Regions from separate parts of the Nonomuraea sp. NPDC049158 genome, predicted to be linked through region 2. Evidence: riboswitches for the same ligand, from Rfam matches in the RefSeq annotation. Region 2 holds a riboswitch; each other region holds the start of a gene.
The links. Region 2 has a riboswitch for cyclic di-AMP ahead of AB0B61_RS39535 (C40 family peptidase). Riboswitches for the same ligand answer to the same signal wherever they lie in the genome.

Region 1 (3,197 bases), on a different contig from region 2:
GGCCCTGGGGCGGCTGGAGGCCGACGGGCTGGTCAGCAAGCATCCCTACCGCGGCTTCGTCGCCGCCGACCTGCCCGACCGCAAGACGATCTCCGACCTCTACGAGTGCAGGCTGCTGCTCGAACCTCCCACTGCGGCCCGCGCCGCCCAGGAGTTCCGTACGGAGGATCGGGCGTTCCTGCGCCGGCAGGTCGACGTGCCGGGCGGCGACCTCACCGCGATGGCCAAGGCCGACGAACTGCTGCACGGCAAACTCGCCCAGATGTCCGGGAACCTGGTCGTGGCCGACACGCTGGAGCGGTTGTTCGTCCGTTCGCGCGCTTTCCGGATCTTCTACGCCAGGGAAGGCGCCGCCGAGCTCACGCGCGCCGAGCACGAGGCCATCGTGCGGGCGGTCGTGGCGGGCGACGGCCCGGCCGCGGCGGACGCGATGACCGGCCACCTGCGGTCGGCGGGGGAGCGAATGCTCGCGTCACTGCCGTGAGGCTCGCGGCCGGCGGCCTGCTCCCGGGCATGTCCCCAGCCGCCACGTAGATGAGAGTCGCGGATTAGCGTCGCCCGGCAGGGCGGGGCCAGGTGGGTGGCGGAGGCCGCGTTCCTCCGCCGGCTGTGCCGCAGTCGGTCAGCGTTCGGCCGCGAGGGTGACGCCCAAACCGATGAACACGCTCCCGGTCGCGGCGTCGATCCGGCGGCGCACCGCCTGACGGCCGCGCAGCCAGCCGCCGATGCGCCCGGCCAGCACGCCGACCGTCGCGTCGGCCAGGAACTCCAGGACGATCAGGATGGCGCCGAGGACGGCGAACTGCAGCCAGACCGGCCCCGCCCCGGGATCGATGAACTGGGGCAGGAAAGCGACCATGAACGTGAACGTCTGCGGATTGGCCATGGAGGAGACCACGCCGTTGAGGAAGGCACGCCGGCCGGACATTCCGCGGCTGGCCGGATCGTCGGCCTGGCTGTTCTTGCGGTTGCGGATCATCTGGACGCCGAGGTAGATCAGGTACGCGGCGCCGGCGAGCCGTAGCACCGTGAACACGACCGGGAACGTCGTCAGCAGCACGGCGAGCCCGGCGGCGGCCGCGGCGATGTACAACGCGTCACCCGTGATCACGCCGACCGTGGCCAGCAGCCCGGCGCGGGGCCCACCCCGCAGACCGCATCCCAGCACGAACAGCATGTCCGGTCCGGGGGTGATCAGAGCGACGATGGTGGTCGCGGTGAAAACGGCGAGCAGGTGCGGATCGATCGGCATGTGATGATCTTTCCACCTCTGGTGTCGGCGCACCGCTCCGGGGGGACGCCGCTCGGGGGGTGCCACAGGCGCCAGACCAGTTGTCAGGCGGCGTACTGCGGGTAGCCGTAGCCGACGACCTGGGAGGTGGGACGGACGCGCTGCTCGACCTTGCCGTTGCCGGTGTTGCCCTCGACCGTGGAGATCGTGCCGTCGCCGTTGTCCTTGACCACGAAGCCGACGTGGCTGATGGAGCTCAGGTCCTTGCTGCCGCTCCAGGAGTAGAAGACCACGGCGCCGGGCTTGGCCACGGTGCCCCAGCGGTGGTTGGCGGCGAACCACTTGGCGTGGGCGACGGTGTAGGCGTCCCAGCCGACCTGGGAGCGGGCGCCGGTCTCCTCGCCGACCCAGGAGACGAACATCGAGCACCAGGCGGCGTTCAGGTAGTCCTGCCTGCTGCCGCCGTCACGCTGGACGGTCTCGGCGGCGCGGGCCGAGTTCATGTACCACTTCTGGAACTTGGTGCCGCCGCCGTTGGCGTCCTCGGACGTTCCGACCTGGGCCTTGGCCAGGTTCAGGACCTGCTGGGCGGTGACGTTCACCTTGGTCTCGCCGTTCCTGCCGCCCTGCGCGGAGGCGGGGGCGGCCTGAGCCACGGCGGCGGTGTGCTGCGTGGGGGCCGTGGCGGCTGTGTCGGCGTTCGCCGCGGTGTGGGCGCCGAGGGCGGCGGCGGTGAGGGTCGCGCCGAGCGCGATCTTGGCATAGCTGATCTTGGGGGTGCGGATAATGGTGATTACTCCTTGCTTCCATTCCGCTTACCGGGTTAGCTGACGGGCTCGGGCGTGGAAGCTGCCCTACGGCACGTTGTCGTGCCGATTAGCCCCGATCGAGACATGGGTCCCCGGTCCCGCGCACAGGCGGGTTCAGCGGTCACAGGTGATTTCCTGTGATGCATGTGATGGGTATGACGTCCGTACTCGGACATTGGCGGCGCGGCCAGAGGGATACTCACTGTCTAGGCCAGGCGCACAGATGGGTATAACGCACCCCTGACCTGGGTAATTCCATCGCCATGAAATTGCCACGCCCAGCCCGGCCGGCTCGTCGATCCGTCAAGTAGCGGGGGTGCCTTGCTGAAGTCGCGCCAGGGCGCATCTGGAGAAGGTTCGCGTACGGTCTGTCGAATTCGCGTCGCCCGTCCGACGTAGAGGCGTACCGACCGGACGCACAGTCAAGGAGACCCTCATGGCCCAGTACGCGATCCTCATCTTCGACGACGCCGCGGCCGGCGACTACACCCCTGAGCAGCAGGCGGCGAGCCAGCGGCACGCCGACGACCTCGTCGACTCCGGCGCCATGATCGCGGCGTACGCGCTGCGGTCCGCCGACACCTCGTTGCGCGGCGACGCGGTCACCGACGGGCCCTTCATCGACGCCAAGGAAGTCGTCGCCGGCGTCTGCGTCATCGAGGCCCCTGACCTGGACGCCGCCCTGGACCTGGCGCGTCGCAACCCCGCCGTCCAGTGGGGCCGTGGCGGCGTCGAGGTACGTCCCGTCGCAGGCGGCATCGCGCCCGTCGCCCGATGACGGCTGCGACGGCCGCGGAACAGACGGCCCCGGAACAAGGGTGCGCGGGCCAGGCGGGCGCGAGACAGGCGGTGGCCGACGCGCATCGGCGCGAGTGGGCTTTCGTGCTCGCCGCGACGGTGCGCGTCGCGCAGGACCTGGACCTGGCCGAGGAGTCGAAGCTGCCCCTGCTGGTGGAGCCCGACGAGCCCGCTCCGCACAGGCTGACGGACCACGACGAGGCGGACGCGGCGAAACTCGAGGACGCCGTACCCGACGAACGGCTGCGGCTCATCTTCACCTGCTGCCATCCCACCCTCGCGCAGCAGGCGCGGCTCGCGCTCACACTGCGGCTGGTGTGCGGACTGCCGACCCCGGACATCGCCCGGGCACTGCTGGT
Region 2 (3,197 bases):
TGGTGGACCGGGCGCCCGCGCAGCCCTTCATCCCACGGCTGGCGCTGGCGATCGGCCAGATCCACTTGGGGGACGGCCGGCCGGACCTCGCGATCGAGTCGTACCGCCGCGAGGCTTCCTGGTCCGGAGGCGACGCCTCGGACGAGGATCTCGCGCTCGAGACCCGCATAGCTCTCGTGGCCGCCCTGCGCGCGGCCGGTGACCTCGCGGCGGCCGAGCGCAGCTGCTCGGGCGCCCTCGAACTCGCCAGAACCCAGGGGATGCCGAGGCTGATCGCCGCCGCGCTGGAGCAGCAGGCGTTCCTGGCCGACCCGGATCGGGCCGTACTCCTGCACCACGAGGCCCTCGCCCTACGAGCCGAGCACGGACTCCGCCTGGCCTGCCTGGACAGTCTGGACGCGCTGGTCTCCCTGGCCGCCCAACGCGGCTCGCCGCTCCAGGCCGCCCGCCTGCTGGGCGCCTGCGACCGGGCGCGGGACGATCTGGGCTGTCCACGGCCGGACCACACCCTCCATACGGAGCCGGCCCTGGGGGCGCCCGAGTACGACGACGCGCTGGCCGAGGGCCGTCTGATGGACCTCGACGAGGCCATCGCCTACGCGCGGCGGGCCCGCACCACCCGGCGGCGGCCGGCGAGCGGCTGGGCCAGCCTGACCCCCGCCGAGCGCGAGGTCGTCCAGCTGGCCGTCGACGGGCTGACGAACCCGGAGATCGGCAAACGGCTCTTCATGAGCCGCAGTACGGTCAAGACGCACCTGGCTCACGTGTACGCGAAGCTGGGTGTCGCGAACCGTACCGAACTGGCCACATCAGTGGCATCAACGGTTCCCGACTAGCCGCGTGGTCTCGTCGTCGGCGGGGAAATACGCCTCGACGGCGACCCCTTCCAGGGTGATGTCGAACGCCGCGCCGAACGTCGTGATCGTACTGAAGAAGCAGAGCTCGTCCCCCCGATGCGTGATCCGTACGGGCAACGCGATGTCTGCGGGGTCGGGCAGAGGCGCCTCGCCATCGTCTCCATAGGTCAGCAGCTCCTCGTAGAGCGCGCTCAGCTCCGGATCACCCGCGCGGGCGACCTGCCTGGCGAGCCGGGGCAGCAGGAACCCGCGGACCTGCGCCAGGTTCCGCACGCGTGGCGCGAACCCGTCCGGATGCAGGCCGAGTCGCATCATGTTCACCGGCGGCCGCAGGAGGGCCGGGTCCACGTCGTCGAGGAAGACGTTCATGGCGTCGTTGGCCAGTAACAGGTTCCACCGGTGGTCCAGGGCCATCGCCGGATACGGCTCGTGACCGCGCAGGATCCGCTGGAGCGCCTCGTACGCCTTGCCCAGGTCGGGGTCGTCAAGCGGGCGCTCGGGGTAGATGGGCGCGTACCCGGCCGCGAGCAGCAGCCGGTTGCGCGCGCGCAGCGGCACATCGAGCTGCTCGGCCAGGCGCAGCACCATGGACCGGCTCGGGATCGTCCGCCCGGTCTCGACGAAGCTGACGTGCCGCGCGGACACGTCGGTCTGGAGGGCCAGGTCGAGCTGCGTGAGCCCGCGCAGGTGCCGCCAGTCTCGCAGCAACTCCCCTATCGGCTGATCCATGTGCATAGTGGCTGGTTCTACCTGGCCTTCCAGGGTGGTGTCGATTACCTGCCATGTCATGCCCGCCTAGTTGACGCCCGATTTTAGACAGTTTACAAGTCTTTGACCGTTTTGTTAGTGTTCGTCCCGCCTAATCCACTCACCCGCGTGGAGCCGGGGACCCAAGTTCCCTCTGGGGCGAATCGGCATAGCCGTAGGGCCACTTCCAGGCCCGAGCCCGTCAGCTAACCCGGTAGGCCGTATGGAAGGACACAGCAGTGGCTCCCCTCGCCATCTGCCTGGCGGCAGCCGTCGCCGGGCTCACTCTGGCCGCTCCAGCTCACGCCGACCCCACCACCCCTACCGGCCCCAGCACCTCTACCGGCACCGAGAGCAAGCCCGTCCAGCAGCAGACGGGCCAGACCACTCCGGCCTGGAAGGTCGCCCTGAAGTTCGCCATGAAGAAGCGCGGTATCCCGTACGTCTGGGGCGGGACCAGCGACAGCGGCTACGACTGCTCCGGGCTCATGCTCAAGGCGTACAAGCACGCCGGGATCGAGCTGCCGCGCACCACGACGGAGCAGTACAGCGCGTTCTCCAAGAAGATCTCCTGGGCCCACCTCAAGCCAGGTGACCTGGTCTTCTTCCACGGACTCGGGCACGTGGGGATGATCTCGAGGCCCGGATACATGGTGCACGCGCCGCACACCGGAGACGTGGTCAAGGAGGAGAAGCTCTCCGACTGGCGCAGGGACTCGTTCGCGGGCGCCGTACGGCCGGACCCCAAGGGCGTGCGGCTCTCCATCGAGCAACGCAAGACCACCCTGCTCACCGCCGGCCTGTGGCCAACGGCGGGGGCCCTGCGGACCAAGGTCCGGTAGCGCCCCGGCTCAGTGACGGAAGCCGTCACGGCGTGCGGAACCCCCGGAAGGTCACGGGCTTGCGGGTCTCGAATCCGAGCCGCTCGTAGAGGGCGATCGCGCCGGTGTTCGCCTCGGCCACATGTATGAAGGGACGTTCGTCACGAGCCACGATCCGGGCGACGAGCGCACCGACCAGGCGGGCGGCATGGCCTCGCCCGCGTGCCTCGGGGGCGGCGGCCCCGGCTTGGCCCGCGCGACGAGATCGAGCATCTCGGGCACGCTGTCCCTGCCGAGTTCGACCACCTCGGTGCCGGTCTCGGCAGGGCGGCGGCCGCCGCCGGACCAGGTCATCTGGCGGCCTTCGAGGACGAAGACCGGCTCCCAGTCCGGCGGCGGCACCGTTGCGCGGCTGAACATGTCGGCGAGCTCGCCTCGGCCGAGCAGCCGGGCGAGGTCGGCCCACTCCTGCGGATCCGGGTCGGCGCTCACCGCGGAGAAGGTCGCGACATCCGGCTGGTAAGTGGCCGCCCTGCCGAGCCGGCGGGCATGGTGCGCGTGGTGACCGCGCAGTGATGCGCCCACCGGGTCATCGAGCGCGATGGCGTCCCGGTTCGCCATGGTGCTGTGCCTCTCATGTCGTACGGTGCTGACGCCTGCCCAGCTGGGCAGCGATCAGGTCCAGCCGGTCATCCTACGGGCACAAGGCTGTGGCACCTCTCGGAACAGATCCTGATGTTCAGTCCGCGTGGCAGGTGATGTCGGCGGCGGG
Region 3 (3,197 bases), on a different contig from region 2:
GGGCTACGGGAGTTCCACGAGGCCAACGGCATCCTCACCGAGGCGTGGAGCCCGCTGGGGCAGGGCAAGGGCCTGCTCGGCGACCCGGCGCTGGCCGTGCTGTCGGAGAAGCACGGCAAGACGCCCGCCCAGATCGTGCTGCGCTGGCACATCCAGCTGGGCAACGTGACGATCCCCAAGTCGGTCACGCCCGCGCGGATCAAGGAGAACTCCGAGGTGTTCGACTTCGTCCTCGACACCGAGGACATGGCGGCCATCGGCGCCCTGACCAAGCAGGACGGCCGGATCGGGCCCGACCCGGAGACTTTCAGCTGGATGGGGTAAGTCCCTAGGATCTTTCCCCATGAAGGATCTCGCATGGGGCATAGCGGCCACGGGTGTCATCGCTGCAAAGGTCGGGGCGGTCATCGCCGCGGAACCGGGGATGCGGGTGGCCGCCGTCGGCTCGCGTGACCTCGGCCGCGCGCGGGCGCTGGCCTCGGCACTGGACGCCGAGTCGGCGTACGGCTCGTACGCGGAGCTGTGCGCCGACCCCGGCGTCGACGCGATCTACGTGGCCACCCCGCACGCCCAGCACCTGGAGGTCGCCGAGGCGGCGATCGCGGCGGGCAAGGCGGTGTTGTGCGAGAAGCCGCTCGCCGCGTCCGTCGCCGACGCCGAGCGGATGGTCCGCCTCGCGCGCGAGGCCGGGGTGTTCCTGATGGAAGCCATGTGGACCCGGTTCAACCCGCTCATCCAGCGGGTGGCCGCCGATCCCCGGTTCGGGGAGATCCGCTCGGTCCAGGCGTCGTTCGGCTTCAAGGCTCCGTATGACCCCGCGCACCGGCTGTGGGCGCCGGAGCTGGGCGGCGGTGCGCTGCTCGACCTGGGCGTCTACTCGTTCGGACTGGCGCAGCTGCTGCTCGGGATGCCCTCAGAGATGCACGTCACGGGCTCGCTCGCGCCCTCAGGGGTGGACGCGGAGGCGGGCGGGGTGCTGGTCTATCCGGGCGGCAGGCGGGCGCTGGTGGAGTGCTCGCTGCTGGGTCCGTACGCGAACGACGCCCTCGTGGTGGGCACCGACATGCGCGCCCACATCACGGCGCCGTTCTGGGCGCCGGAGCGGGTCGTGCTGAGCGGGCCGTCGATGGAGACGGAGGAGCTCGTGCTCGATCCGGCGGACAACGGGTACGCGGGCGAGGTACGCGAGGTACGGGACGCCATGGCCGAAGGCAGGACCGAATCCGCGATCATGCCACTTGACGAAAGCCTTGCCATGATGGGGCTTCTGGCCGACGCGAGGGAGCAGCTCTCTTAGCTGGCGATTTATCCATTTGTAAGACCCTTGCCTCTTGCATTACCTTTGTGGTCATATGAGGCATACGTCCGGTTTGTCCGTTCGTTGCCAGACCATCGCACAAAGGCATCACAGGACCGTCCTGTGACCGCTGAATCCGCCTCGCGCGGAACCGGGGACCCATCGTCCTTTGGGGTGTATCGGCACGTCACGTGCCGTAGGACAGCTTCCACGTCCGAACCCGTCAGCTAACCCGGTAAGCGGCATGGAAGCAAGGAGTACCCCCTCGATGGCCAAGTCCCATCTTTTTCGTGCCACCAAGTCGACCTTCGCTCACGCCGTCCTCGGCGTGAGCGTCGCGGCCGCCGCCCTCGCCGGCCAGTCCGCCGCCCACGCGGACACCACCACCGCCCACGCCGCCGCGGCTCCGGCACACGCCGCCGCGAAGAGCCACCCGGAGAGCGAGATCAAGGCCAAGGCCACGGTCTCGCGAGTTCTGGCGCTGGCCAAGGCCCAGGTCGGCACCACTGAGAACGCCTACGGTGGCGGCACCAAGTTCCAGAAGTGGTACATGAACTCCCCCCGCGCCCTGGAGACCCTCAGGCGCGACGGCGGCACCCGGGCTGACTACCTGAACGCCGCCTGGTGCTCGATGTTCGTCTCGTGGGTCGGCGACCAGTCCGGCGCGCGCAGCATGGTCGGCTGGGACGCTTACACGGTCGAGCACGCGAAGTGGTTCGCCCACAACAACCACTGGGGCACGACCCCGAAGCCGGGTGCCGTGGTGTTCTTCTCGTGGGGCGGCAGCAAGAGCCTGGACGACATCGAGCATGTCGGGTTCGTCGTCAAGGACAACCACGACGGGACGATCTCCACGATCGAGGGCAACACCGGCAACGGCAGCGTCCAGCAGCGCGTCCGGCCGACGTCCCAGGTGGTCGGCTACGGCTACCCGAGCTACGGCGCCTGACGACTTCCTGATCGAGGGCTCTTCTGCCGACGAGCGCGCGTCCTTCTGGACGCGCGCTCGTCGGCGTCTCCCCTGGCGTGCGACTTCCCTGGCGTGCGTTTTCCCTGGCGCGGCGGTCAGGCGCCGCTCCCCTCGCGCTGCCGTGAGCGGCTCCTCGGAGGCGACGCTCCCGTACTTGCTACCAAAAAGCCCACCACGTTGCGCTTAACAGCGCATGGCTGCCCTATCTGCCTATCAGACCGCAACCCCCCAAGTTTGGGGATGTCACGGGCCTGCCGTCACCTCAGACACTGACGGTGGCCGGACAGCGAGCCGGTTCTCGATACTGGAGGAGGGGACATGTCACCGACGACGCAGCAGGACAACTGGCGCTTCTGCAACAAGTGCTACACCCTTTGGTGGAACGGCCGCCCCGACAACGGGCACTGCCCCGCAGGCGGCGCCCACGAGGGACACGGCAGTTGGAACTTCTACCTCCCGGCGAACCCCGCCGAGCACATCTGACGCAGGACCAGCCCCCCGCCCGATCTCCCCGCAGCGCCACGGCGTCGCGGGGAGATCGGCGTTGGATCCCAGGCGTCAGGGGGAAGATGCTCGGCGGCGACGCGGCGGGCGCCTCAGCAGCCGTCGGTCACGTAGCAGCCCTTCACCTTCCACTTACCGCTGTAGTAGGCGCCGCTGGTGGCCTTGCTCGTGCTGCCCACGGAGACCAGACTGCCCGGGATGTAGGAGCAGGACGAGGTGGAGCAGAAGATCACCCCAGCAATCCGGAAATCTCCCCATCCGGATGCTGGATAGGTGACCGTCAGCGGGCCAGGCCGGTCATCGCGAGCGACAGCAGGCGCTGGGCCATCTGCGGGTGACCCGGCGACTGCTCGCCCGCCCACGCCACCCCGGTGGCCAGCGCCAGCAGCTCCTCCGTGGTGACGTCCGCCCGGACGGCGCCCTGCG
Region 4 (3,197 bases), on a different contig from region 2:
GGCGGCGCCGTTCCTCCTGGTCGTGGGCACGCTGCTGTGCGCCGGCCTGACGGTGGACACGCCTGCCTGGGTGCTCGTCGGGTGGATGGCGCTGATCGGCCTCGGCATGGGCCCGATGCTCTCCGGCCTGACCGTGGCCGTGCGGGACTCGGTGCCGCCCCAGTACATGGGTACGGCCTCGGCCAACCTGACGTTCTTCCGCCAGATCGGCGGCTCGGTCGCCCTGGCGCTGGCCGGCACCGCCTACACCTCCGTCATCGCCACCGAGGCGCCGCTGCACGGGCTGGCCGCCGCGCACGCCTCGGCCGCGGCCCTGGTCATCCCCTCGCTGGGTGTGGCGGGCGCCCTCGTGGCGCTGGTCGCCCTGATCGCCATGCCCGGTGCGCGGATCGACCGGGAAACCCCGCAGCCCAAGGTCGAGGCCAGTTTCGCGTCCTGAGCGCCGTCATGGGAAGCTGGTTCTTGTCCCCAACACCAGGAGGTCCTCATGGCGGAAACACCGGAGCCGGAAGTCGACGAAACTCCCGAGGACGAGATGAAGCGCAAGTTCCGCGAGGCGCTGGATCGCAAGCGTAACCAGCATGCCGACTCGAGCGCGGGTGGCAGGGGCAACGACCCTTCCAAGATTCACGGCGCTCACGGGCCCGCCGCCAGCAAGCGTTCTTTCAGGCGGAAGAGCGGCGGTTGACCTGAGCTTTTCTGGGGGTACGGCATGCCGTACCCCCTTTTTTCTTGACCTCCTAGGTAGATCTTCGCCCGTTTCATGGCCTTATGTTTGCCTTTGTCCGGTTCGGTACCTATAGTTCATGGAGTTACCAGCCGGTGACTTTGGGGCTTCAACAGGGGAGTACCAACCGGCAGGCGCCGAATCCCGCTCGCGGGAACCGGGGAACCAAACGTTCCTTAGGGGTGAATCCGACCGCGGTCGGTAGGGCATCTCCACGTCCGAACCCGTCAGCTAACCCGGTAGGCGAGATGGAGAGGACACCTACCGCATGCGTAACCCCCGCGTCGTGCCGCCAGCCCGCGTGTTGTCGTCCGCTGACTGACCGGCACCTTCCCCCCGCTCTTCCACGCTCCACGTAGCGCCCGTTTGGCGTTTTGCCCGGCTACGCACACCTTTCGCGAGCGCAATCCCCTTGTTCCCGTATAAAGGACTTTGCTACTCCATGTCTGTTCGATCTGCCATGCTCACCGCCGCCGTCGTCGGTGCGATCTCCATCGGCGCAGGCACCGCCGCACACGCCGATTCCGGCAGTGACAAGAAGGTCCTGCTCAAGGGCAAGACCACCGCGTCCTACTTCTGGGACGACTCCTCCGGCCGCGCCGGGGACACCGGGCTGCCGGCCAGCGGCAAGCCCATGCAGAAGGGGCTCGCCGCCAGCCCGAGCTGGCCGCTCATGACCGAGGGCTACGTCGTCTACAAGGGCAAGAAGATGCCCTTCTTCGTCGGCGACCGCGGCCCGGGCGTGCCGTCCTCCAGCGGCGTCATGCTCGACCTCGACGCCAAGACCTTCGCCGCCCTGACCGGCGGCCGCTTCAACTCCAGCACGCTGGGCGTGGACGGCAACGGTGGCGCGGGCCACATCAAGATCGACTACGTCATCACCAAGTGGGGCAGTGGCCCGGGCAAGAAGAACTACCCGCTGCCCTTCTCCACCGGTTCGTACGCCGTCGTGGACCGCAACCCCGCCAAGCCCCCGAAGATCGTGGCCGAGGGCGACAAGCCCGCCGCGGTCAAGCCCGCTCCCGCCAAGGCCGTGCCGGTGGCCGCCAAGAAGGCCGACAAGGCCGAAGAGAAGGTCGTTGAGTCGAACGCCATCGGTGGCGCCGCCGCGGCGGTCGCGCTGGCGATGTTCGGCGGCTCGACGGTCGGCCGCGACCGGATCCGCAAGCTCGTCCGGCGCTGACGGCCGTCAGGTCCGAAGACGGTCTCGCTGGCGGCCGCCAGGTCCGGAGCCGACGATCTCGATGGTCGTCAAGTCCGGAGCTGGCGGTCTTTGCGTCGCGGGAAACAGAATGTCATTCTGACCTGGTGACCATTGCAGCCGCCAACGGCATCGAGATCGCGTACGAGACCTTCGGCTCACCCGGCGGACGTCCCCTGCTCCTCATCATGGGGCTCGGCGCCCAGCTCATCCACTGGGACGACGAGCTCTGCGAGCTCCTGGCGGAGCAGGGCCATCACGTCGTCAGATTCGACAACCGGGACTCCGGACTCTCCACACACCTGCACGACGAGGGCGTTCCCACACTGGGGACGTCCTCTTCGTATCTGCTGGACGACATGGCCGACGACGCCGCCGGGCTGATGGACGTCCTCGGCTGGACCGCCGCCCACGTCGTGGGCGCCTCGATGGGCGGGATGATCGCCCAGACGCTCGCCATCCGGCACCCCGAGCGGGTCCTGACCCTTACCTCGATCATGTCGACGCCCGGCCCGGACGTGGCCCCGCCCACGCCGGAGGCCAGCGCGGTGCTGCTCGCCGCGCCCCCGACCGATCGGGACGCCGTGCTCGCCCAGTCCTTGAGGACCTGGGCGGTGATCGGTTCGCCCGGCTTCGACATGGACCGGGAACGCATCCTGCGGCTGTCCGGCCAGGCGTACGACCGGTGCTTCGACCCGCCGGGCACGACCCGGCAGCTGGCCGCGATCATGGCCTCCGGTGACCGCACGGAGCGGCTCGGCACGCTGGGGATCCCCGCCCTGGTCATCCACGGCGAGGCCGACGCTCTCGTCCCGGTCGCCGCCGGCCACGCCACGGCGGCGGCGATTCCGGGCGCCACGCTGCTGACGTTCCCCGGTATGGGCCATGACCTGCCCCGGCCGCTCTGGCCGGACATCGTCGGCGCCATCACCAAGCTCACCACGAGCTGACGTAAGGGATCGGTGGAGGTCGGTGGCTCGTGTCCGCCGCGCCCGGACGCGAGCCACCGGATCTCTCAGACCTCCAGCTTCTCCTCGATCCCGCGGAGCTGGTGCCGGGCCAGCGCCAGGTTGGCCCGTGCCCGATCCAGTGCGAGATAGAGGAAGAGCCCCTTGCCGCCGCGGCCGGTGATCGGCCGGATGATGTGGTACTGGCCGCCGAGCGTGATCAGGATGTCCTCGATGGAGTCCTTGAGCCCCAGCGAGTCCATCGTGCGCAGCTTGGCCTTGACCACCTCCGTGTTCCCCGCCGCGGCGACCTGGAGATCCA

Region 1: linked by a shared signal. The riboswitch ahead of AB0B61_RS40885 (CHAP domain-containing protein) and the one ahead of AB0B61_RS39535 (C40 family peptidase) in region 2 are both predicted to bind cyclic di-AMP.
Region 3: linked by a shared signal. The riboswitch ahead of AB0B61_RS17705 (CHAP domain-containing protein) and the one ahead of AB0B61_RS39535 (C40 family peptidase) in region 2 are both predicted to bind cyclic di-AMP.
Region 4: linked by a shared signal. The riboswitch ahead of AB0B61_RS05455 (hypothetical protein) and the one ahead of AB0B61_RS39535 (C40 family peptidase) in region 2 are both predicted to bind cyclic di-AMP.

What each region holds. Positions count from the first base shown of each region.
Region 1 is NZ_JBEZDM010000027.1:85,458-88,654, reverse strand. It holds gene AB0B61_RS40895 (GntR family transcriptional regulator) at 1-484, shown strand, start outside; gene AB0B61_RS40890 (LysE family translocator) at 623-1,252, opposite strand; gene AB0B61_RS40885 (CHAP domain-containing protein) at 1,336-1,887, opposite strand; cyclic di-AMP (ydaO/yuaA leader) riboswitch at 2,029-2,170, opposite strand; gene AB0B61_RS40880 (YciI family protein) at 2,477-2,818, shown strand; gene AB0B61_RS40875 (DUF6596 domain-containing protein) at 2,815-3,197, shown strand, end outside.
Region 2 is NZ_JBEZDM010000025.1:108,193-111,389, forward strand. It holds gene AB0B61_RS39525 (LuxR C-terminal-related transcriptional regulator) at 1-836, shown strand, start outside; gene AB0B61_RS39530 (helix-turn-helix transcriptional regulator) at 819-1,586, opposite strand; cyclic di-AMP (ydaO/yuaA leader) riboswitch at 1,704-1,840, shown strand; gene AB0B61_RS39535 (C40 family peptidase) at 1,844-2,446, shown strand; gene AB0B61_RS39540 (GNAT family N-acetyltransferase) at 2,472-2,891, opposite strand.
Region 3 is NZ_JBEZDM010000007.1:99,736-102,932, forward strand. It holds gene AB0B61_RS17695 (aldo/keto reductase) at 1-324, shown strand, start outside; gene AB0B61_RS17700 (Gfo/Idh/MocA family oxidoreductase) at 344-1,297, shown strand; cyclic di-AMP (ydaO/yuaA leader) riboswitch at 1,416-1,554, shown strand; gene AB0B61_RS17705 (CHAP domain-containing protein) at 1,566-2,246, shown strand; gene AB0B61_RS17710 (hypothetical protein) at 2,586-2,750, shown strand; gene AB0B61_RS17715 (hypothetical protein) at 2,864-3,004, opposite strand; gene AB0B61_RS17720 (helix-turn-helix domain-containing protein) at 3,052-3,197, opposite strand, start outside.
Region 4 is NZ_JBEZDM010000002.1:282,500-285,696, reverse strand. It holds gene AB0B61_RS05465 (MDR family MFS transporter) at 1-439, shown strand, start outside; gene AB0B61_RS05460 (DUF5302 domain-containing protein) at 488-688, shown strand; cyclic di-AMP (ydaO/yuaA leader) riboswitch at 853-988, shown strand; gene AB0B61_RS05455 (hypothetical protein) at 1,170-1,910, shown strand; gene AB0B61_RS05450 (alpha/beta hydrolase) at 2,036-2,878, shown strand; gene AB0B61_RS05445 (hypothetical protein) at 2,944-3,197, opposite strand, start outside.